2 regions of the Paenibacillus sp. 2KB_22 genome follow, and region 2 is predicted to be linked to the other one. Evidence: riboswitches for the same ligand, from Rfam matches in the RefSeq annotation. Region 2 holds a riboswitch; the other holds the start of a gene.
What was found. Region 2 has a riboswitch for glycine ahead of gcvT (glycine cleavage system aminomethyltransferase GcvT). Riboswitches for the same ligand answer to the same signal wherever they lie in the genome.
Positions count from the first base shown of each region.

Region 1 (11,382 bases), on a different contig from region 2:
CAAACAAACGAACTTGCTCGCATTGAATGCTTCTATTGAAGCGGCCAGAGCAGGGGATGCAGGTCGTGGGTTTGCAGTTGTAGCCGGTGAGGTACGCAAACTGGCAGAAGAATCCGGAAGCTCGGCAGCGCAGATCGGTCAGGTCGTTCATAATATCCGTCAGGACATGGATGCCGCTCTAATCGCCATGAATGCGGCTCAGACTCGGGTGGGAGAAGGAATTCAGGCTGTGAATACGTCTGGACAATCCTTTGCTCAGATTCGGGAGGCGGTGGAAGATGCGGTTCATACATTGGATGACTTGTCCGCAACAACGAAACAACTGGAGAGTGGGGCATCCCACGTTGCCAAGGCGATGAGCGATATTTCGAATGTGACCCAGGAATCGGCTGCGAATACAGAATCCGTGTCTGCATCTTCGCAAGAACAACTGGCATCGGTAGAAGAGATTGCTTCATCGTCGGCACATCTGAACAGTATGGCGGAACAATTGCAAGGATTGCTTGGCATGTTCAAGATGGTGGAGGATACGCCGAAGGATAAGGGCAAAGAATAAATTTTAGCATTTTAGCAACATAATTTATCACAACTTTTATATATAGAAGAAAATAAAGATAGACAATGTTCCTGTAGCCCTGTATAAATATATCGTCTGGTTATTCTGCGCGTATAGCGGTGTAATCTTACAAAACAAGATCGAATTAACGAAATAATATATGGATACAGGGTACAGCAGGAGGCTCTATGGTATACGTAGCAATACTGATTTTTGTAGTAACAATCACCTTGGTAATCTGGCAACCTCGTGAATTGGGGATCGGTTGGACTGCATCGGGTGGGGCATTGGTTGCCTTGCTATGCGGGGTCGTCAGCTTGAACGATGCCTCGGATGTAGCATCCATTGTATGGAATGCAACGCTGGCCTTTGTTGGCATTATTATGATTTCTCTCATTCTCGACGAGACGGGTTTCTTTGAATGGGCTGCCCTTCATATGGCAAGGCTGGCTGGAGGAGACGGTCGCAGACTGTTCTTCTACTCCATTCTGCTGGGAGCCGCAGTATCTGCCCTGTTCGCCAATGATGGTGCAGCGCTCATCCTGACGCCAATTGTACTGGCGATGGTGCGGGCATTAAAGTTTGATGAGCGTATGGTACTGGCTTTTGTAATGGCGAGTGGATTTATCGCGGATACTACATCGTTGCCGCTGGTCGTCAGCAATTTGGTTAACATTGTGTCTGCCGATTTCTTTGGCATTACATTTGTAGAGTATGCGGTACGCATGGCCGTGCCGAATCTGATCTCGATTGTAGCGAGTACGGGGATGTTATTCTTGTTTTATCGCAAAAGCATACCCCAGCGCTACGACATCTCTCTAGCACGCGATCCGAAGGAAGCAATACGTGATCCACGGATGTTCCGAATTGCCTGGTTCATGCTTGGGCTGTTATTGGTGGCTTACGCATCCAGTGAGTTTCTGCCGATTCCCGTGTCGGTGATCGTGGGCTCCGTTGCGCTGCTGTTCGCTTTACTGGCACGCAAGAGCGAGGCTGTTGATCTGAAACGGGTCATTAAGGAAGCGCCATGGTCAATTGTGGTGTTCTCCGTGGGCATGTATATCGTCGTATATGGACTGCGGAATGCAGGGTTAACGGATCATCTGAGCCGCTGGCTGGATGCCATAGCAGAGCATGGTCTGCTGGCTGCTTCGCTCGGAATGGGCATCATAGCGGCCGTATTGTCATCGGTCATGAACAACCTGCCTACCGTATTGATTAACCTGCTAGCCATCCAGGGCGCGCATACCGAAGGTATCATTCAGGAAGCATTGATCTATGCCAATGTCATTGGTTCCGACCTGGGTCCCAAAATGACCCCAATTGGATCACTTGCCACATTGCTGTGGCTGCACGTGTTATCCCGCAAAGGTGTGAAGATTACATGGGGGTATTATTTCAAGGTAGGCATCATCCTGACGATTCCAACATTGTTAATTACCCTAGCTGGATTGGCATTGTGGTTATGGATTCTGGGTTAGTGAAAATTAGATTTTACATTAAGTATTAATAAGATAATCTGTTGTATTGTAAAAGCTGCTCTCACAGCTGGTGCTACGCACTGGCAATGAGGCAGTTTTTTTGTTGCCTGCTTTTGTAACTTCTATAGAGGAAACAGATTTTCTTTCTCTATCAAAGAATCAACAAAGTATTTACACAAGGCCAGCCTTTTATAGGGCTGGCCTTCTTTGCCTACTTCCCAGGCAGGAGATTGAAATGCCTGAGATCCAACGAGCGCTGACACAGCGAAGGGAACGGAACGATTGTGGAAAAGCGAAGCGTTCGCCTTTATCCCCGGATGTATTCCTTGGAAAAAGTAAATCATATAAATCCGGGGATAACAGCGATTGAAACAACGTCCGTTCCCGAAGCGGCCACTTCAGCGTCAAATAAATCCTAAATATTTCAATATACAGCCGATATTTTTAACATTGCGTTTACAAAACACTGATTTTAAGATGACATACCGAAACTACAATAAGAAAAGAGTTGATGGTGAACAAACAAATTCACAAAACGCCATCACTACATTGGGGGAGGAAAACAAAACATGTTTAAAAAGTTGCCGTTTATTTTGATGACCTTAACGTTCGTACTGGTGCTCGCTGCATGCGGATCGAAAAATGACGCGGGTACAGAGGGTGCTGCAAGCAATGGATCAGGGGAAGCTGCTGCTGAGCTTAGCGGTAACATTCTGGCAGTCGGATCGACAGCATTGTTACCTCTGGTAGAACAAGCTGGACAGAAATTTATGGCAGTTGATGAATATAAGAACGTAACGGTTCAAGTTCAAGGTGGCGGTAGTGGTACTGGTTTGACACAAGTATCTGACGGACAAGCTACAATCGGTAACTCTGATGTATTCGCAGAAGAGAAACTGGAGGACGAAGCCAAAGTAAAAGAACTGGTCGACCATCAAGTAGCCGTAGTAGCTATGGCTCCAGTTAGCAACAAAGATGCAGGTGTAGAAGATTTGACGAAACAACAACTGGTCGACATTTTCTCCGGTAAAGTAACGAACTGGAAAGACGTTGGTGGCGCGGATAAAGCAATCGTTATTGTAAACCGTCCAAGTAGTTCCGGTACTCGTGCAACGTTCGAGAAGTATGCATTGGGTGCAAAAATGGATGATATCCAAGGTTCGATTCAAGAAGATTCTTCTGGTAACGTAAAAAAATTGGTAGCTGAAACGCCAGGTGCTATTGGTTACCTTGCCCTGTCTTACTTGGATGACAGCTTGCAAGTGTTGAAATACGAAGGTGTAGAAGCAACAGTTGAGAACGTAGAAGCAGGAACTTATCCAGTGTGGGCTTACGAGCACATGTACACAAAAGGTGAGCCGGATGCAGCAACAAAAGCGTTCCTGGACTACATCCTGAGTGACGAAATTCAACAAAACGACGTGACAGAACTTGGATACATTCCAATGTCAGGTATGAAAGTAAAACGCGATGCAGCAGGTAATGTGGTTCAATAATCTTTGAACTTGCGCATACAGCGAAAGAGGCGGACTTAGGTCCCGCCTCTTTACGCGGTTTGCTCTGAAATAATCCCATATTTTGCATTAATTCTACTATAGAAGGATGGTTGTTATGGAACAGACCGAAGGGGGAACGGTAATGAATAACAAGTTGAAACCGCGCCGGCCCTTAAAAGAGAAACATTATTGGGAAGAGTGGACGGGACGGATCTATACGTCGATTTGTGTCGTTTTCCTGATCGTTGTCATGTTTTCCATTGTTTATTTTGTAGCGTCCAAAGGACTGTCCACATTTTTCCAAAACGGAATAAGCATAAGCGAATTCCTTGGTGGAAAGACGTGGAATCCAACTGGAGAACCTGCGTTCTACGGGGCATTGCCGTTCATTACAGGTTCTTTCATTACAACCTTGCTTGCAGCATTGATCGCTAGTCCACTTGGCCTGTGTGCAGCACTCTTCATGACAGAGATTGTACCGGGTAAAGGGAAAAAGATATTGCAGCCCGCGATTGAGCTCTTGTCTGGAATTCCATCCGTTGTGTACGGATTTATCGGTCTGAGTGTCATCGTACCTTTGCTGCGCAGTATCTTTGGTGGAACAGGCGTCGGGATTGCAGCCGGATGTCTTGTTCTGGCGGTAATGATTCTTCCTACGGTAACAAGTATTATGGCAGATGCGTTGTCTGCTTTGCCAAAAGGATTACGTGAATCCTCGTACGCACTGGGTGCCACTCGCTGGCAAACCATCTACCGTGTCATCATTCCAACGACTTTGCCAGCTTTGTTGACAGGTGTCGTTTTGGGTATGGCTCGTGCTTTTGGTGAGGCCCTTGCTGTGCAGATGGTCATCGGTAATGCACCGCATGTTCCAACATCCTTGCTCGAATCAGCTTCAACATTAACAAGTGTAATTACACTCAGCATGGGTAACACCACGATGGGTTCTGTTCATAACAATGCACTGTGGAGTATGGCGCTTGTCCTGTTGGTGATGACATTTGTCTTCGTCATTCTGGTTCGCCTGCTTGAGAGGAGGAACCGGGTATGAAAATGAAGGCAAAGACGGTAGATAAGATTGCAACATCTGTTATCGTTGTATTGGCCCTGTTCATTGTTATTATATTGCTCGGTCTGCTTGGCTTTATCATGTATAGAGGAATTGGACATATTAGCTGGAACTTCCTGACGAGTGCACCACAGTTGCTTAAGGGTGGCGGCGGGATTGGTCCACAGCTCTTTAACTCTATATTCTTGCTTGTCCTGACATTAATTGTGACCATCCCACTCGGATGGGGCGGCGGAATTTACATGGCGGAATACGCCAAGCCAGGCAAGATTACCAGCTTCATTCGTCTTGTCGTTGAAGTGTTGTCATCATTCCCTTCCATCGTTATCGGTTTGTTTGGTCTCTTGTTGCTAGTCAATCAATTTGGTCTTGGTTTCTCTCTGATCTCGGGTGCCTTGGCTCTGGCGATCTTTAACTTGCCACTGATGGTGCGGACAACGGAGCAGGCTTTCCGGGCCGTTCCGAAGGAACAGAAGGAAGCAGGTCTGGCACTTGGATTGTCCAAGTGGAAGATTATCACTTCCATTCTGCTGCCTGTGGCATTGCCGAGTTTGATTACGGGTACGATTCTGGCATCGGGCCGGATCTTTGGTGAGGCGGCCGCGTTGATGTTCACCGCAGGTATGAGTAGTCCGCCACTGGACTTTACAGATTGGAATCCGACGAGTCCAAGATCACCACTTAATCCTTTCCGTCCGGCAGAAACACTTGCTGTTCATATCTGGAAAGTGAATAGTGAAGGCATTGGCCCGGATTCCAAAGAAGTGGCAGCAGGGGCATCCGCCGTGCTTGTCATTCTCGTGCTGGCGTTCAATCTAAGTGCACGCTGGATCGGTCGGGTTGTATTCCGCCGCATGACAGCTTCGAAATAAGGAGGAACCAACATGGCCATACCTTTTGGTACGGAACAGTTAAGCATATATTATGGACATTTTCAGGCGGTCAAGCAGATCAGTCTCACATTTCCCGAAGCGAGCGTAACGGCGCTTATCGGGCCGTCTGGCTGCGGTAAATCTACGTTCCTACGATCGCTTAACCGAATGAACGACGAGATTGCCGGTTCCCGCACAGAGGGACATATCTGGATGGACGGTAACGATCTGAATGAGCCTGGAACCGATGTAATCAAGCTTCGCCAGAAGATTGGCATGGTGTGGCAGAAGCCAAATCCTTTTCACAAGTCCATCTACAACAATATCGCGTTTGGCCCCCGCTACCGTGGTACGAAGAGTAAGAAGGCACTGGATGAGATTGTGGAAAAAAGCTTGCGTCGTGCTGCGCTCTGGGACGAAGTGAAAGACAGGCTGAATGAATCAGCCCTGTCTCTCTCAGGTGGACAACAGCAGCGTCTATGTATCGCCCGCGCCCTGTCTGTTGATCCGCAGATTCTGCTGCTCGATGAGCCTGCATCTGCACTTGACCCGGTATCCACGGGTAAAGTTGAAGAATTGATTACCGAGCTCAAGAAGGAGCTGCGGATTGTTATTGTTACCCATAACATGCAGCAGGCAGCACGTATTTCGGATTATACAGCTTACTTCTATCTGGGAAGCATGATTGAGCACGGGGATACAGAGCATATCTTCACGAACCCGGACAATCGCTTGACCCAAGAATACATTATGGGTCGTTTTGGTTAATTGGATCATGGAGTGTCACATAGGGCAACAGACAGAGAAATGAAGAAATAAATAGAGACAAAAGAAGCACAATGCCTGGACGCTTGTTCGGGAGTTGTGCTTTTTTTAATTTATAATTTTAGTGGAATTTTCTGTATGCGGGATAAACATTATGCTACGATATTCAGTAATAAGAGAGCGTTTACACAACTTCGAAGGAGATGTTGATAATCACTACGAATCAGAGGTCTTATGACCACATGGCAACCGATATCATACAGAATTACACGATTGAAAAACCTGTCGTTTCTTATATTCGTCACAATGAGAACCTGACGTATCATGTCGTTGATGAAGCGAGCGGGCAGAAGTATCTGCTGCGTATCCATCAAGCTGCATATGCAAGTATGTCAGGCATTCAGCACACGCCTCCTGCACTGGAGGCAGAGATGAACCTGCTTCATGAGTTAAATGCAACGACAGCATTACGCGTACAACATCCGGTACGCAATGTATCGGGAGATTGGGTCACGTTATGGACAAGTGAAGCAGGTAAAGAAATCTGCTGTACAGTACTGGAGTGGATTGAGGGCAGGGACATCCAGCAGGGAGAACGTCTGACAACAGAGCAGATATATGATCTTGGTGCGCAACTACAGATGCTTCATCAATATGGGCGTGTTCAGAATCAGACAGATCGAACAAAGGTACGGCCGACATATGGCAATATCCATGAGAATTTGGTCATGCTAGGGCAGCTGGAGGAGGGAGTCCGATTGGGGATTTTTACAACGGAAGACTTCGATCTGCTTCGTGAGACGTTTGAGAACATTAATGAGCAGCTAGCAACGTACCCACAGCACACGGGGACCTGGGGCGTCATTCATGGGGATATTACTCGCAACAATCTGCTGATAACGGATCAGGGGATGTCCATGATTGATTTTTGTCTACACGGTTATGGTTATTATCTTTTCGATGCCGGAGGGGCAGCGCTTATGTTCAATCGAGAGGAACGTGACATATTCTTATCCGGATACACCAAACAGATCGCACCACTGACGGATCGTGATATCCGATTAATGGAAGGGTTCATGTTGATCTTTACACTTGGTTATTATGCTTTTCAGATGGCGAACGAGTCTAGGCACGAATGGATGAAAGATCGCATGCCGAAGCTATGTAGCAAGTATTGCAGACCTTATGTACAGAACGAGAGTATCTTCTACAAACTGTGAATTATAATTCAGATGTGCAGATCCGGAAGCGCTATGAACAGGAGGTTCAAAGATTATGGTTGCCTGAATACCCGAACAGTTTCGTGGACATTATCATAAATAGTAGTAAGCGCTTTATGAATTGAAGGAGAATAAAATAATCTGTTTAAAAAGTTCTTTTTATCGTATTAATGTGATGAAATCTGACAATATATTCTGGTTTCCAGCGGTTCAACAGGAAATGAAGGAAATACATCCAAAGATATCGTTAAGTTTGTTGACACTGATCTTCCGGTCGATTAATCTTAATGAAGAAGAATGAACGATTTCCATTACTGTTCTGACATACGCTCAGAATGGTTCCATACAGCGGATGATAACGAGCGGGAGAGACCTGAGTTAGCCGAGCAAAATGGCTAGTGTTCAGGCACCGAAGGAGCAAGCTGCTGCGCACCCGGCCCAGTGGTTAATCTCTCAGGTAAATGTACCATCGTTGGACGCAACTCTGGAGAGTGCGCGAACTGCGCCACCCAAGGGGTATATGATCAGTTAGCCTGGTGACCTTGTCTGCAATTGCAGGCCATGCACCATGTCGTGAGACACTGCTGATCGTGAAACTCTCAGGTATCGAGGACAGAGAGAGGGCCTGAGGCCTTCTTCTGTCCTTTTTTGATGTCATCATTCAGTAATAAAGGAACATTATGGCATGGGATCTGGATGGAAATGACGAATACAATTGGAGGGTTATAAGGTGCGATTTAAAGATGTTTTCTCAATTATTGGTCCGTCGATGACGGGGCCTTCAAGTTCACATACAGCTGGAGCAGCAAGGCTGGGAAGAATCGCTCGTCAGTGGCTAGGTTGTACGCCTGAACGTGCCCGGCTGACACTATACGGTTCATTCGCTGATACGTATCAGGGGCACGGAACAGATCTGGCACTGATCGGCGGTCTGCTGGATTATGTCACAGACGATCCGCGTATACCGGATGCAGAGCAATACGCAGAGGAAGCGGGCATGGAAGTCGAGTTTTATACAAGCGGCCTGCCTGCTCCTCATCCCAATACGGTCAAAATTGAGTTGTGGCATGCAGGACGTACATGTTCCTTAATCGGTGCTTCTATTGGTGGTGGTAGTGTATCGGTGCATGCGATGAATGATTTTCGTGTTCAGATTAGTGGTGAGTTTCCGACACTCGTTCTGCGACATGCGGACAAAGCAGGAGTGCTTGCCTCGGTAACGTCCACGATCAGTTCATCCGGGGTTAACATCGGGTATATGCAGGTGGACCGGAAAGCCCGTGATGGCGAAGCGCTTACTGCGATGGAGATGGACGGCGTGCCGAATCCTGATATGCTCAAGCGTCTGAAGGAGCTGGATCATGTACTGGACATTCGTGTCATCGATTTGAAGAGAGGAGTTGATTCGGATGCGATTTAAACATTTACACGAACTGAATACGATCTGTACAGCGGAATCCAAAACGATTGCTCAACTGATGATTGAGGAGCAAGTTCAGGAGACCAATACACCGGAAGCGGATGTTGTGAAGCAGATGTCTGAATATTATCAGGTGATGAAGGAAGCGGTACGTAAAGGGTTAACGGAAGATACCACATCACGTAGTGGATTAACGGGTGGAGACGGTAAAAGAATGGCCGAGTACATTCGCAAGGGTGAGACTTGCTCTGGTGATGCTTCCGCACTTGCCATGGCGTATGCCCTGTGTGTATCTGAAGTGAATGCCTCCATGGGCCGGATTGTGGCAACACCTACAGCCGGTTCCTGCGGCATCATCCCTGGCGTTTTTATCAGCTCACAGGAGCGATTTGGCTGGACGGACGAACATTTGGTGAATGGGTTGTTCTGCGCGGGAGCGATTGGTTATGTTATTGCCAACAATTCATTTATCTCCGGTGCGGAAGGTGGTTGTCAGGCAGAAGTGGGGTCCGCGATCGGCATGGCTGCGGGTGCCATGGTTGAACTGCGTGGAGGTACACCGGAACAGGTCGTTCATGCTGTTGGCCTAGCGTTAAAAAATACACTGGGCCTTATCTGCGATCCGGTCGCAGGCCTCGTTGAGATCCCGTGCATCGTCCGTAACGGACTGGGTGCAGTTACGGCGCTGGCTGCGGCTGACATGGCCCTGGCCGGAGTGCGTAGTGCTATTCCGTCAGATGAAGTCATCGACGTTATGCTGGAAGTAGGCAGTGCGATGCCGAGCCGTCACCGGGAGACAGCCCAAGGCGGGTTGGCTCAGACACCAACCGGTCGCAAAATGATGCAGAAGCTGGCTAAACCGAAGGCAAAGCGTGCAGAGCCTGAGACGGAGTCCGCGACTGAAAATGAAAATGACGTAGAACCTAAGGCGTAATAGAATCGGTATGAATTAAATCTAACTTAACGCTATCTCATGTAGTCCTTAGTCTTGATTATTAAAGGTGATGCAGCGCTCTTTGCATGATACGAAAGGCCGATACAATCTCTTCCTGGTGAAGATTTGTATCGGCTTTTTTTGTCTTTGACAACAAACAAAATAAAAACATATTGACGTTTATATATCGTATTGATATATTAACAATTGTCATATATCAATACGATATATAAAAGAGCGAAACAAAACTAAAGGAGATGGTTAAAATGAAAGGGATTATCCGTACGAGTCTGCTGTTTTTGAAAAATGGAGCGACTATTGTGGGTCTAATTACGGCCGTACTATTTCAGGTTTTCTTTAACATCATCTGGCTTAGCGGATACGATCGGGTTAATGAAAGAATGACTGAGTTGGCTGTCACGATCGTGAATGAAGATGGGGTGGCAGCTGAGCCAGTGGCGGAGTCTTTGGCAGCAGGGCTGGATTTCGAGATCATACCATCCGAATCGATGGAAGAAGCGAGACAACTGTTAACGGACAGGGAAGTATACATGATCATTGAGATTCCATCCGGTTTTATGCAGCAGACAGGAGACTTGTCGAAGACGGTGGCAGTCAATTATGTGATGAACGAATCGAACGTGGCTACCGTGAAAAGTGTGATGCAGAACGTAGCCGCACAGGTTACAGCGACATTGAATCGTGAAGTACAACAGAATAGCATTCGCGGAGTGCTGAATCAGTCCGGTATGCCTGCCGGTCAGGCCGATGGATTGGCGCTGGGGTTATCCTCACGCGTGGAGGCAGAGGTGGAGCGACTAAACCCTGTTGATAATTTTGCCTTTTCCATGGTACCGATGTTGATTGTAACGGCTACGTTTACCGGAGCGATGTTGCTTGGCATGAATCTGCAGAAAGTTTCTGGTGAATTGAGTGGCAGGGCAGGGAAGTGGGAGCGCTTCTGGGCACGTAACATCGTTAATCTTGGTGCGGCATTTATCGTTTCGCTCGTTGGATCGGGGATGATGCACATTATGGGGGTATCGTCAGCAGACGGTTGGTTCATGTTATGGCTGTTCCAGTTACTAATCACCATATCTTTTCTATTCATGGCTCAGTTGAGCCTGTTGTTGCTTGGCAATGCTGGGGCTTGGTTAAATAGTGCACTGTTGCCTCTATTGATGCTGTCCTCGGGATCAACAATTCCGCGAGATGTAATGCCTGAGTTCTACCAATTTATCGGTCATTATCTGCCAGCGACTTATGCTGTAGAGGGGATGATGAACCTTGTGCTCGGAGGAAACGGGATCGGCCGAGATGCGATGTTGCTCGTCGTAATCGGCGGAGTAACACTGACTTTGGGTGCACTTTGCACCTGGATCAGACGCTCCGGCCCGGCACGTTCTGAACCTCGTAGGGAGAACCAGCCTGTTGCTGTGCCGGTCGCTCTAAAAGCAACCGTTTCGTCATCTGATCATTGAACAAGGGGTACTGATTGTGATACGTTAAGGGGAATGGAAAGGAGCGGTACACCGATGAACACGCAGCATGTCATCCTCGGAATACTGC
Region 1 covers NZ_JBFRHG010000005.1:142,424-153,805, reverse strand. The annotation lists gene AB4111_RS24655 (methyl-accepting chemotaxis protein) at 1-556, shown strand, start outside; gene AB4111_RS24650 (arsenic transporter) at 745-2,037, shown strand; gene AB4111_RS24645 (phosphate ABC transporter substrate-binding protein) at 2,607-3,533, shown strand; gene pstC (phosphate ABC transporter permease subunit PstC) at 3,649-4,584, shown strand; gene pstA (phosphate ABC transporter permease PstA) at 4,587-5,474, shown strand; gene pstB (phosphate ABC transporter ATP-binding protein PstB) at 5,487-6,242, shown strand; gene AB4111_RS24625 (phosphotransferase enzyme family protein) at 6,482-7,459, shown strand; glycine riboswitch at 7,813-7,937, shown strand; glycine riboswitch at 7,942-8,077, shown strand; gene sdaAB (L-serine ammonia-lyase, iron-sulfur-dependent subunit beta) at 8,190-8,879, shown strand; gene sdaAA (L-serine ammonia-lyase, iron-sulfur-dependent, subunit alpha) at 8,869-9,813, shown strand; gene AB4111_RS24610 (YhgE/Pip domain-containing protein) at 10,080-11,294, shown strand; gene AB4111_RS24605 (PadR family transcriptional regulator) at 11,349-11,382, shown strand, end outside.
Region 1: another riboswitch for glycine. It lies ahead of sdaAB (L-serine ammonia-lyase, iron-sulfur-dependent subunit beta); the one in region 2 lies ahead of gcvT (glycine cleavage system aminomethyltransferase GcvT).

Region 2 (11,382 bases):
CTTTGCAGAAGCTAACGGTAAAAAAGTAACGTTGAAATCCATTCTGGGTGTTCTTTCCCTCGGATTGGAACAAGGCGACACAATCAGCATTATCGTTGAAGGCGAAGGCGAAGCTGAAGCTCTTCAAGCTTTGACTGACGTTATGGTTAACGAAGGGTTGGGCGAAATTAATGCTTAATGTCTCCGGGATCGCGGCTTCGGCGGGTATTGCTATCGCCAAGGCGTTTATCTTGGAGCATCCTGACTACTCTGTAGAAAAACGCCAAATTAACGACGTTGACGCAGAGATCGCAAAACTCGACTCAGCTCTGGGTAAATCCCAGGCTGAGCTTGAGGCGATCAAAGAGCGTACTTTACAAGAGCTTGGCGAGAAAAAAGCTGAGATTTTTGCTTCGCATTTGCTCATTCTGAATGACCCGGAACTGATTGATCCGGTTAAAGCTAGAATTGCAGATGACATGATCAATGCAGAATTTGCTTTGAACGAAACGGCATCGCAATTTATCTCCATGTTTGAGAACATGAAGAGTGCATACCTGCAGGAACGTGCAGCAGATATGCGTGATGTTACCAAACGTGTGCTAAATCACTTGCTTGGTATCGACTTCATGAGTCCGGCTGAGATTAATGAAGAAGTGATCGTGCTTGCGGAGGATCTGACGCCTTCCGATACGGCTCAATTGAATCGCCAATTTGTTAAAGGTTTCGCAACGAACATTGGTGGACGTACTTCTCACTCAGCGATCATGGCTCGCTCTCTTGAAATTCCTGCTGTCGTTGGAACCAAGGACATCTTGGCTCAAGCGAAACAAGGCGATATGATCATTGTTGACGGTCTGGATGGTCACGTGCTGGTTAACCCTACTGATGAAGTTATTGCTGAATACCGTGCCAAACAGGAACAGTATGATGCACAACGTGCAGAGTGGAGAAAACTGCGTGATGAGCCAACGGTAACCGTGGACAACGTTCATGTTGAACTTGCAGCCAACATTGGTACACCAAATGATGTAACGGGTGTTCTGGAGAATGGCGGCGAGGCTGTAGGTCTGTACCGTACCGAGTTCCTGTACATGGGCAGAGACAAGCTTCCTTCCGAAGACATTCAGTATAATGCTTACAAAGCGGTACTGGAAAAAATGGAAGGCAAACCTGTTGTTGTTCGTACACTCGACATCGGTGGAGACAAAGAGCTTCCATACCTGGATCTGCCAAAAGAAATGAATCCCTTCCTCGGCTTCCGCGCAGTTCGTCTGTGCCTGGACCGTCTGGATATCTTCCGAACACAATTGCGTGCATTGCTGCGTGCAAGCGTACATGGAAACCTGCGTGTCATGTTCCCAATGATCGCAACACTGGGTGAATTCCGTGAAGCAAAAGCTGTCTTGCTCGAAGAGAAAGAGAAGCTGGTTGCTGAAGGTATTGCTGTTTCTGACAGCATTCAACTCGGAATCATGGTCGAAATTCCTTCGACCGCAGTTCTGGCGGATCAGTTTGCCAAAGAAGTGGATTTCTTCAGTATCGGAACGAACGATCTGATTCAATACACAATGGCTGCAGACCGTATGAACGAACGAGTAGCTTATCTGTACCAACCTTACAACCCAGCCATTTTGCGTTTGGTTAAAATGGTTATCGATGCAGCACATCGTGAAGGCAAATGGGTTGGCATGTGCGGTGAGATGGCAGGAGACGAAACAGCAATTCCATTGCTGCTAGGCCTTGGATTGGATGAGTTCAGCATGAGCGCAACATCCATTCTGCCAGCTCGTAGTCAGATCACCAAGCTGTCCCGTACGGATATGCAGGAACTGGCTGCTAAAGCTCTGGATATGCAAACAGCTGAACAAGTCGTTGAATTGGTTCAAAGCATTCAAGCGTAATGTAATTTTACGGGGTTTCCACCCGATTTTAAGGGTTTCTTTTTCCGATAAAAAGCTGCAGTCGTGCAGCAATTTTGCCGGTATCCGCGATTCATTGTGGATATCGGCTTTTTTTGTTATCAACAGGATAATGTGATTCGGAGGGAAGGCAACTCGAAAAGCTCTTGCTGATTGGAATGTCAGCAAGAGCTTTCGTGATGACAATGATTTGATTAACTACAAGCACAGTTCAGTACAGGTTTGCGGGCGGCGGTGGTCTCATCCAGACGAGTGACCGGTGTTCCGTAAGGTGCGTTTAGGACCAATTCAGGTGTCTCTTCCGCCTCTTTGGCAATCCGTATCATCGTATCAATAAACCCATCCAGTGTTTCTTTACTTTCGGTTTCCGTCGGCTCGATCATGATACATTCCTCAACGTTGAGCGGGAAGTACACCGTAGGCGGGTGATATCCAAAATCAAGTAATCGTTTGGCAACATCCAGTGTACGCACACCATATTGTTTCAATCCCCGACCAGACATGACGAATTCATGTTTGCATACCCCTGGATACGGAATCTCATAGTAAGGTGCGAGACGGGCCATCATATAGTTGGCATTCAGTACCGCACACTCAGATACACGGCGCAAGCCTTCCGGTCCATAGGTGCGAATGTAGGCATAGGCACGTACCAAAATACCGAAGTTGCCATAATACGCTTTGACCCGACCAATGGATTGATCTCCTTCACGGTCCAGTGAATACACACCATCATCATTCTTGATCACCATCGGTTTAGGCAGGAACGGGATCAGACGTCTCTTCACCCCGACGGGGCCGGCACCTGGTCCACCGCCGCCATGAGGCGTGCTCATCGTTTTGTGCAAGTTCAGATGCACCACGTCAAAGCCCATATCACCCGGACGGGTAATGCCCATAATGGCATTGGAGTTCGCGCCATCGTAGTACAGCAAGCCACCAGCCTGATGTACGATGGATGCAATCTCCTGAATGTCTTTCTCGAACAAACCAAGTGTATTCGGGTTCGTCAGCATCAATGCTGCTGTATCCGAACCGACGGCTGCACGGAGTGCGTCCAGATCGACCAGTCCGTCTGCACGGGATGGAATTGTCACAGTCTCAAATCCTGCAACGGTTGCACTTGCCGGGTTGGTACCATGAGAAGAATCGGGCACGATGACTTTGGTACGTTGTTCACCACGACCTTCGTGGTAGGCACGAATCATCATAAGTCCAGTCCATTCTCCATGGGCACCAGCGGCTGGTTGTAAGGTCACAGCGTCCATGCCTGTCAGCCCCGCAAGGTCATTTTGCAACGTATATAACAGTTCTAGTGCGCCTTGAATGCTGGATTCATGCTGGTACGGATGGATTTTGGCAAAACCATTATAACGTGCAACATCCTCATTAATCTTGGGATTGTATTTCATCGTACAAGAGCCCAGTGGATAAAATCCATTATCTACCCCGAAGTTACGACGGGACAGGGCTGTATAATGTCGAATAACATCTACCTCGAATACTTCCGGCAGTGCCGCTGCTTCCGAACGGAGCATTTCCCGGGGAATCAACGTATCGGCAGCCTGGCGAGGAACGTCACATTCTGGCAAGGAATAAGCGACACGTCCAGGGCTGCTGAGTTCAAAAATCAATGATTGTTCCGGAGCAGGAGATAGGGTCTGTGTACTGAATGTTGTATCCGTCACAGGTTGAGCCGAAGTGGAGAAAGAGGTACCTTCTTCAGAGTGTCCTTGTACCGATGTTGTCGTTGTTGTCGTTTCCTGAGTCACAGCGATCCCTCCAATACTCGTGCGAATTCGTCGATCTCTTCTTTGCTTCGTCGTTCGGTTACGGCGATCAACATATGTCCGGCAAGCTCCGGATAATCACGTCCGAGTTCATAGCCACCAATAAAGCCAGCATCCAACAGTTTCAACTGAAGAGCATCCACGTCTATTCCTTCAGGAAGTTTAATCACAAATTCATTAAATGTTGGCGCATTAAACGTCAGGCTAACACCGGAAATCGCAGTTAATGTATTCAAGGTGTAATGACTCTTTTGCAGATTCAGATCCGCGACATCGATCATGCCTTGTTTACCCAGGATGGACATATATACAGATGCGCTGAGCGCAAGCAGAGCCTGGTTGGAACAGATGTTGGATGTCGCTTTTTCGCGGCGGATGTGCTGTTCACGCGCTTGCAGTGTGAGTACAAATCCACGCTTGCCGTTGCGGTCCGTTGTCTGGCCTACAATTCGGCCGGGAATTCGGCGCATATGAGGCTGGGATACGGCGAAATATCCGCATGTCGGGCCGCCGAGTGAAGCGGCGATGCCGAGGGGCTGCGCATCGCCAACGACGATGTCGGCACCCAGCTTGCCTGGGGCTTCCAGCAGACCCAGCGATAGCGGGTTAGCACTTACGACGAGCAGGCCTTTGTGCGCATGCACGAGGTCGGCAGCTTGCTTTACATTTTCCACGGCACCAAAGAAGTTCGGACTCTGGATCATGACAGCTGCGGTATCATCCGATATGGCGGCTTGCAGGGCATCCCAGTCCGTGACTCCATCCTTATAGCCAATCTCGACAATCTCCAGACGGAGTCCGTGCGCATACGCCTGCAATACCTGACGAGCTTCCGGATGAACGGTGCGGGATACGATGAGCTGTTTGCGACGAGTTGCCGCTGCGGCCAGATTACCTGCTTCAGCAAAGGCAGTTGCGCCATCATACATACTGGCATTGGCTACAGCCATGCCAGTTAATTCACAGATGTAGGATTGAAATTCGAAAATGGCCTGCAGTTCACCTTGGCTGATCTCAGGCTGATAAGGTGTGTAGGCGGTGTAGAACTCGGAACGGGAAATGACATGATTGATGACGGAAGGAACATGATGATCGTATATGCCTGCGCCGAGGAAGCTGGCGTGTGTTTCAAAATTGGCGCCGGCGCCGGCTTGTTTGGACATATGACGTGTCAGCGCATATTCATCGAGTTTGGAGGATACGGGCAGCTCACCCTGATAACGAATCTCTTTGGGAATGTCCTGGAACAGTTCCTCCAGCGAATCCACACCGATGGTGGCGAGCATGGCGCTCTGATCCTGCTCGGTCATGGGAATGTAACGGTGCTTGCTCATGCTTGATCAGCTCCTTGAGTAGGTGTCTTTGACGTTCGTGTCCGTTTATGAAAAGGGGTCTTCACGACCTCGGCCTTCAGTTTCTTACCTCGGATCTCAATCTCAAGCGGGGTTCCGAGCGCAGCGTATTTGCTGTCGATAAGGGCAAGCCCCAGATTACGCTTCAATGTAGGTGATTGCGTACCTGTTGTCACTTCGCCAATCTGTACGCCTTCTGCGTAAATCGGATAGTGCGGGCGGGGGATACCGCGTTCCAGGACTTCGATGCCAACCAATTTGCGGGCAGGCCCGTCATTTTTTTGCTGTAACAAGGCTTCGTGTCCGATAAAAGGTCCGGCATTCAGCTTCACAAACATGCCAACACCAGCTTCGAGCGGAGAGATGGTTGCCGACAATTCCTGTCCGTACAATGGGAGCCTCGCTTCAAAGCGCAATGTATCCCGGGCACCAAGTCCGGTTGGCACCAGTCCGTGACCTTCACCAGCTTGCATTAATCCATTCCAGACCACAGCGGCCTGATCTGCAGGAACATATAGTTCAAAGCCATCTTCTCCGGTATAACCCGTACGGGACAACAGCAACTCTACACCACATACTTCGGCATTCTGCACAAAACGAAACGGTTCAATCGCCGATACATCTGTATTTGTAACTTTTCCGATAATATCTACAGCCAGTGGACCTTGCAGGGCGAGTAGCGCCGTCTGCTCCGAATCGTTGGTCATGCTCACGCCAGGGATCAAGTGTTCTTGCAGCCACGCCCAATCCTTGTCGATGTTGGAGGCGTTAACGACGAGCATGTAATGCTGATCTTCCAATTTATACACGAGCAGATCATCCACCACACCGCCATCTGGATAACACATCAGGGTATACTGGGCTTGACCCGGAACCAGCGTAGTCACGTCATTGGTCATCATTTGTTGCAAAAATGTTTCGGCTTGCTCACCTCGTACGGTGAATTCGCCCATATGGGATACATCGAACAGTCCAGCACGCTCACGCACCGCTTCATGTTCTTTCTGGATTCCGCTGAATTGCACTGGAAGCTCCCAGCCTCCAAAATCAATGCACCGTACGCCTTCATATTGCTGATATAGGGGAAAGAGTGGTGTTCTAAGCAAATCGGACATCAAATCACCTCGTCTTGGGCCGTCAAACGGCCGAATATGCAATCGTGGATCAATGAACCAGGGTATTTTTTAATTTTTCAGCTAGAAGTCATTCGTAGATAAGTATGGTAAGGCAGCTATGGCAGCGCCGATTGAAATCCTGCTTTTCGTTTTTTTGGGAAAAAGGAAAAGGACAGGCCAAAGAATCGGCATGCCAAGTAGCACGCTGTATTCTAAGGCTCTGTCCCTTGTACCTGAGAGTTACCCCGCTGTGTTGTACAACAGGTTTCCCCTTGGGTGATCATAACGCCCGCACAGGGCGAATAGATGCTCTCCAGAGTTGCGTCCCGTAAAAGTCCTTTTGCCTGAGAGATTCACCCCCGCTTATCGGTGGTTTACTCCTTCGGCGTTACCTCATGTACATCCCGAATCGGGTGTCATGGGTAATCTCTCCCTTTACATTCATCCGCGGGTATAACATAGTCCAATAAACACATTTACTCCTCTCATTAAAACGTGAATCCACTGCCAATGTCAAGAACGATATCATCAAAAATAATTAAAAACCGAATATTTATTGTTTAATCAATATAATCGTTCGTGTATTTAAAAAGACTGCGCTTACTATTCTAATATTCACCAGTATATGTAGAAAGAGTGTATTCAGGTTACGGTTTGAGGAGGCGATTATCAAATAAATTGTGAGGTATCTTGACATTTGAATCCGAAATATCATACGCTATGTTTTGGGAAAAAGGTTAAGGTCAAAGAACGCATGCACTCATTAATGAAAAGCGAGGCGGATATCGATGAGCGAATTGAAAAGTGATTTCCTGTACAGTGAAGAGCACGAATGGGTGCAAACCGTAGGGGAGGATACTGTACGTATTGGCATTACCGAGTTCGCTCAGCATCAGCTGGGTGACATTGTGTTTGTGGAATTGCCTGACCTTGAATCCAATGTAAAAGCAGAAGACAGCATTGGAACGATTGAATCGGTCAAAACGGTGTCGGACTTGTTTTCTCCCGTCACAGGTTCAATTATTGCAGTCAATGATTCGTTGCAGGACTCACCTGAACTTGTGAACAGTTCTCCTTACGAGGAAGGTTGGATGATTGAGATCCGTGTTGAGGGAGATCTGACAGCAGCGTTGTCTACATTGATGAATGCAGACGCGTATCGTAAACATACGGAAGAATAGGATCAACGAACTTGTACTTATTAACATATATTTGATAACAAAATGAAATATGCTTCTTATTGTTTCGACCTGTGTGAGCCGGATGCTTGCACAGGTTTTTTGTGTTTTCCAAGAATGATGTTGGATGAGGATTCAAGCAGATTGAGGATGTAAATCACCTGCTTGGACCAAACTATAGGTTAGAAAATGATTTTGGAAATGACAAAAGTCATAGGCGGGAAAAGCCTTGTGTACCAATGGGTTCAGCCATTATGCATCGGTTAAAACGATTACATAACCTAATGTTGTCATCATTGTTCATGACGAAAGTACGCTTTCATTTCATTGAACAGGAGAGCATTCTCGCTTAGGATTACAGCAGGGGAGAAATGATACCCCTTTCATAAATCATAATCACTTGATCCAAGGAGGATAATACAATGAGTAATTTGGACCAATCGTCCAATTCCAAAGGTGGGCTACGGGTAGGTGTGCAGCGTTTTGGCCGATTCCTGAGTGGTATGGTCATGCCGAATATGGGAGCGTTCATCGCCTGGGGATTAATTACGGCCATGTTCATTCCAACAGGCTGGTTCCCTAACGAGACACTAGCACAGCTAGTCGATCCGATGATTAAATATTTGCTGCCACTGTTAATTGGTTACACCGGGGGTACGATGGTGCATGGTCAGCGTGGTGGTGTCGTAGGTGCCATTATGACCATCGGGGTCATCGTGGGTAGTGATATTCCGATGTTCCTCGGTGCCATGATTGCCGGACCACTGGCAGCATGGATTATCAAAAAATTCGATAAATCAATCGAAGGTAAAGTTAAAGCCGGATTTGAAATGCTGGTTAATAACTTCTCAGCCGGTATTATTGGCGGCATCTTGGGGATCATTGCTCTACTAGGCATCGGGCCTGCTGTAGAAGCGATTAGCAAAGTATTGTCTGCCGGGGTACAAGGCTTGATGAATCTGGGCTTGCTACCGCTGGTCAACCTGATTATCGAACCAGGTAAAGTATTGTTCCTGAACAATGCAATCAACCACGGGATTCTGACACCAATTGCAACAGATCAAGCAAGAGAATTGGGGCAATCCGTATTATACATGCTTGAATCGAACCCAGGTCCGGGACTTGGAATCCTGCTTGCTTACTGCTTCTTCGGACGCGGAATGGCGAAATCTTCTGCACCAGGTGCCGTTATCATTCATTTCTTCGGGGGAATTCATGAGATCTACTTCCCTTACATTCTGATGAGACCGATTCTGATTCTTGCTGCAATCGCGGGTGGCGTTGCAGGTACATTAACATTCATGCTCACCGGAGCAGGACTTGTTTCGGCACCATCACCGGGTAGTATTATCGCGTATTTCCTGTTAACACCAAAAGGTGGATACCTGCCGATGCTCGCAGGGGTGCTTGTAGCAGCAGTCGTTTCATTCCTGATTGCAGCAGTGTTGCTGAAAACGGGTAAACAAAAGGACGAAGATCTGGAGTCCGCATCCAGTCGGATGAAAGACATGAAGAGTCAAGGAACTGTGCCAAACGCAGGCATTACGGCTAATAATCATCGTGAAGCAGACAGTGCTTCAAATAAGGCTTCTTCTACAGTGAAAACAGATGTGAAGAAGATTGTCTTCTCCTGTGATGCAGGTATGGGATCGAGTGCCATGGGCGCTTCCATTCTTCGCAAGAAGATGAAGGCAGAGGGGATTGACGTTACGGTGACCAATACGGCCATCAGTGATATCCCTCCGGATGCAGATGTGGTAATCACACAACAAATATTAACGGATCGTGCCCGCTCTGTTGCGCCGAACGCAGAACATATATCCATCGACAACTTCCTAAAAAGCCCGGAATACGATGCGCTCGTTGAACGTCTAAAGTAATTGCATGCATTCGTTTTCCCTGAGCCGGAGGCTGAGATATGAGTATTACCAAAAGACAACGTGAGATCGTGGAGTTTCTGCTGGAGCATCCACATGAAGTCACTGCCGGCGAAATCGCCGTTGAAGTCAAGGTTAGTACCCGAACGGTTCACCGGGAGCTTCAAATGATTGAACAGTGGCTGGAACCTTTGGGCATGAGGCTGGAAAAAAAATCAGGAACCGGTATCCGAATTGATGCCAGTTCCGATGATCTGGCTGTATTGCGCCAGCAACTAGAGGGTAAAGAATATGTAGAGTTTACGCCGGAAGAGCGTAAGCTCTTCATGCTTTGCATCCTGCTTGATGAAGCGGAGCCTGTAAAGTTACTCGCTCTGGCTTCGGATCTGAAAGTGACCGTATCCACCGTAACCACGGATCTGGACGATCTGGAGTCACGAATTCGTCAGGCGGGACTGAAGCTGGTTCGCAGACGTGGATATGGCGTCAAAATTAACGGAAGTGAGACGATTCATCGCACAGCCATAGCTGCACTTGCTTTGGAATTTCTGGATGAATCCGACCTGTTCGGAAGACAACCTGAACAAGGCGGCTCCATCGTAAACCAAAAATTGCTGGATATGATTGGACACGGTGATGTGCTTACGGTCGAAAATGCGTTATGGCAACCAGATATCGAATGGCTGGAGAACATTCCGGAACGTCAATACATGAAGCTGCTGATTCAATTATCCGTCGCAGTTGTACGTATTCGTAAAGGCTTTGGCATTGGCCGTATTTCTCCACGAGAGAACACCGAAGATGCAGCTGTAGAGCAGGATGAGATAAAGGTTCCACCTTATATGGCTTCCCGCTTATGTGGTGTGTTATCCACCCAGCTGGGGCTGTCATTCTCCCAAGATGAGCAAGCTTATTTTCACAGACTATTAGTTGAGACAGAGCAGCGGATTCACTCTTCGCGGCTGTTGCCAATAGACGACTTGATCTTACTAGACAGGGTGCATTCACTGATTGATCAGATGCAGGCAAGAACGCATTACACCTTTCATGAGGATCGATTGCTTCGTGAAGGTCTGCTTGGTCATATGCAACCTGTTATGGAGCGAATTGAAGGGCAACAGATCATTCGTAATCCGCTACTGCAGCAGATTCGCAAGGATTATGACTCCCTGTTCGAAGAGGTCAAACAATCTGTTGGGCAAGCTTGGCCAGGCACAGACGTTCCGGATGAGGAGATTGGTTTCCTGGTCATGCACTTTGGGGCTTCCATCGAGAGGTTACGTACATTGAAGCGGGAGATCAGGGCGATCATCGTGTGTACAAGCGGAATTGGATCATCACGCATGCTATCCAGCCGATTGTCCAAGGAGATTCCCGAGATTCGAATCATGGATAGCGTGTCCTGGTATGAAGCTGCCCGGATACCTACAGATCAATATGATCTGGTGTTATCGACGGTCGATCTGCCGATGGATGAGCATCAGTATTACAAAGTGAGTCCACTGCTTACGGCAGAAGAGAGCGAACGTCTGCGTCATTTTATCCGAACAACAACATTACAACGACAGCATAATAAGCCCCGTGAAGCAGAGGTTCAGACAACAAGTCGTTACTCGGACCCTGATGGAATGGAAGCTATTCTAGTTGAAATCGTCCGAATTATTGGCAAGTTTCAGGTGTACCCGCTGGATAATCAGGATATCGGGTTCTATAAAACGGCGTATGCGATGTGCAACGTACTCCATGGTTCTGGTGTGTTGAAGGAACCAGAGGAGATCGCAAAACGGTTGGAGGCACGTGAAGCAGTGGGGAGTCAGAAGATTCCCGGCACAAGACTTGCACTGTTTCATACACGAAGTGAGGGGATATACAGGCCGTCTATCAGTCTGTTTCAGCTCACGGAGCCACTCCTTCGTACGCCGGATGATCCGGCAGGAGTTACCCATGTTCTTTTGATGCTGGGTCCTCGAGAATTATCCAAGGAAAGCTTGGAGGTTCTCAGTGAGATAAGCGCTCTGTTATTGCAGGAAGAAATGATTACATTGCTGGAAAAGGGAATCAGGGATGAACTCATTCATTACCTGTCCCAGGAACTTGTTGGATTTTATCGCAGTAAAACCGAAATTGGAGGTCAACCATTATGAGTATGTTAACAACAGATAAAGTCAT
Region 2 covers NZ_JBFRHG010000002.1:1,686,304-1,697,685, reverse strand. The annotation lists gene AB4111_RS18570 (HPr family phosphocarrier protein) at 1-178, shown strand, start outside; gene ptsP (phosphoenolpyruvate--protein phosphotransferase) at 171-1,883, shown strand; gene gcvPB (aminomethyl-transferring glycine dehydrogenase subunit GcvPB) at 2,096-3,589, opposite strand; gene gcvPA (aminomethyl-transferring glycine dehydrogenase subunit GcvPA) at 3,670-5,025, opposite strand; gene gcvT (glycine cleavage system aminomethyltransferase GcvT) at 5,022-6,158, opposite strand; glycine riboswitch at 6,377-6,477, opposite strand; glycine riboswitch at 6,481-6,603, opposite strand; gene gcvH (glycine cleavage system protein GcvH) at 6,947-7,339, shown strand; gene AB4111_RS18540 (PTS mannitol transporter subunit IICB) at 7,759-9,216, shown strand; gene AB4111_RS18535 (BglG family transcription antiterminator) at 9,255-11,357, shown strand; gene AB4111_RS18530 (PTS sugar transporter subunit IIA) at 11,354-11,382, shown strand, end outside.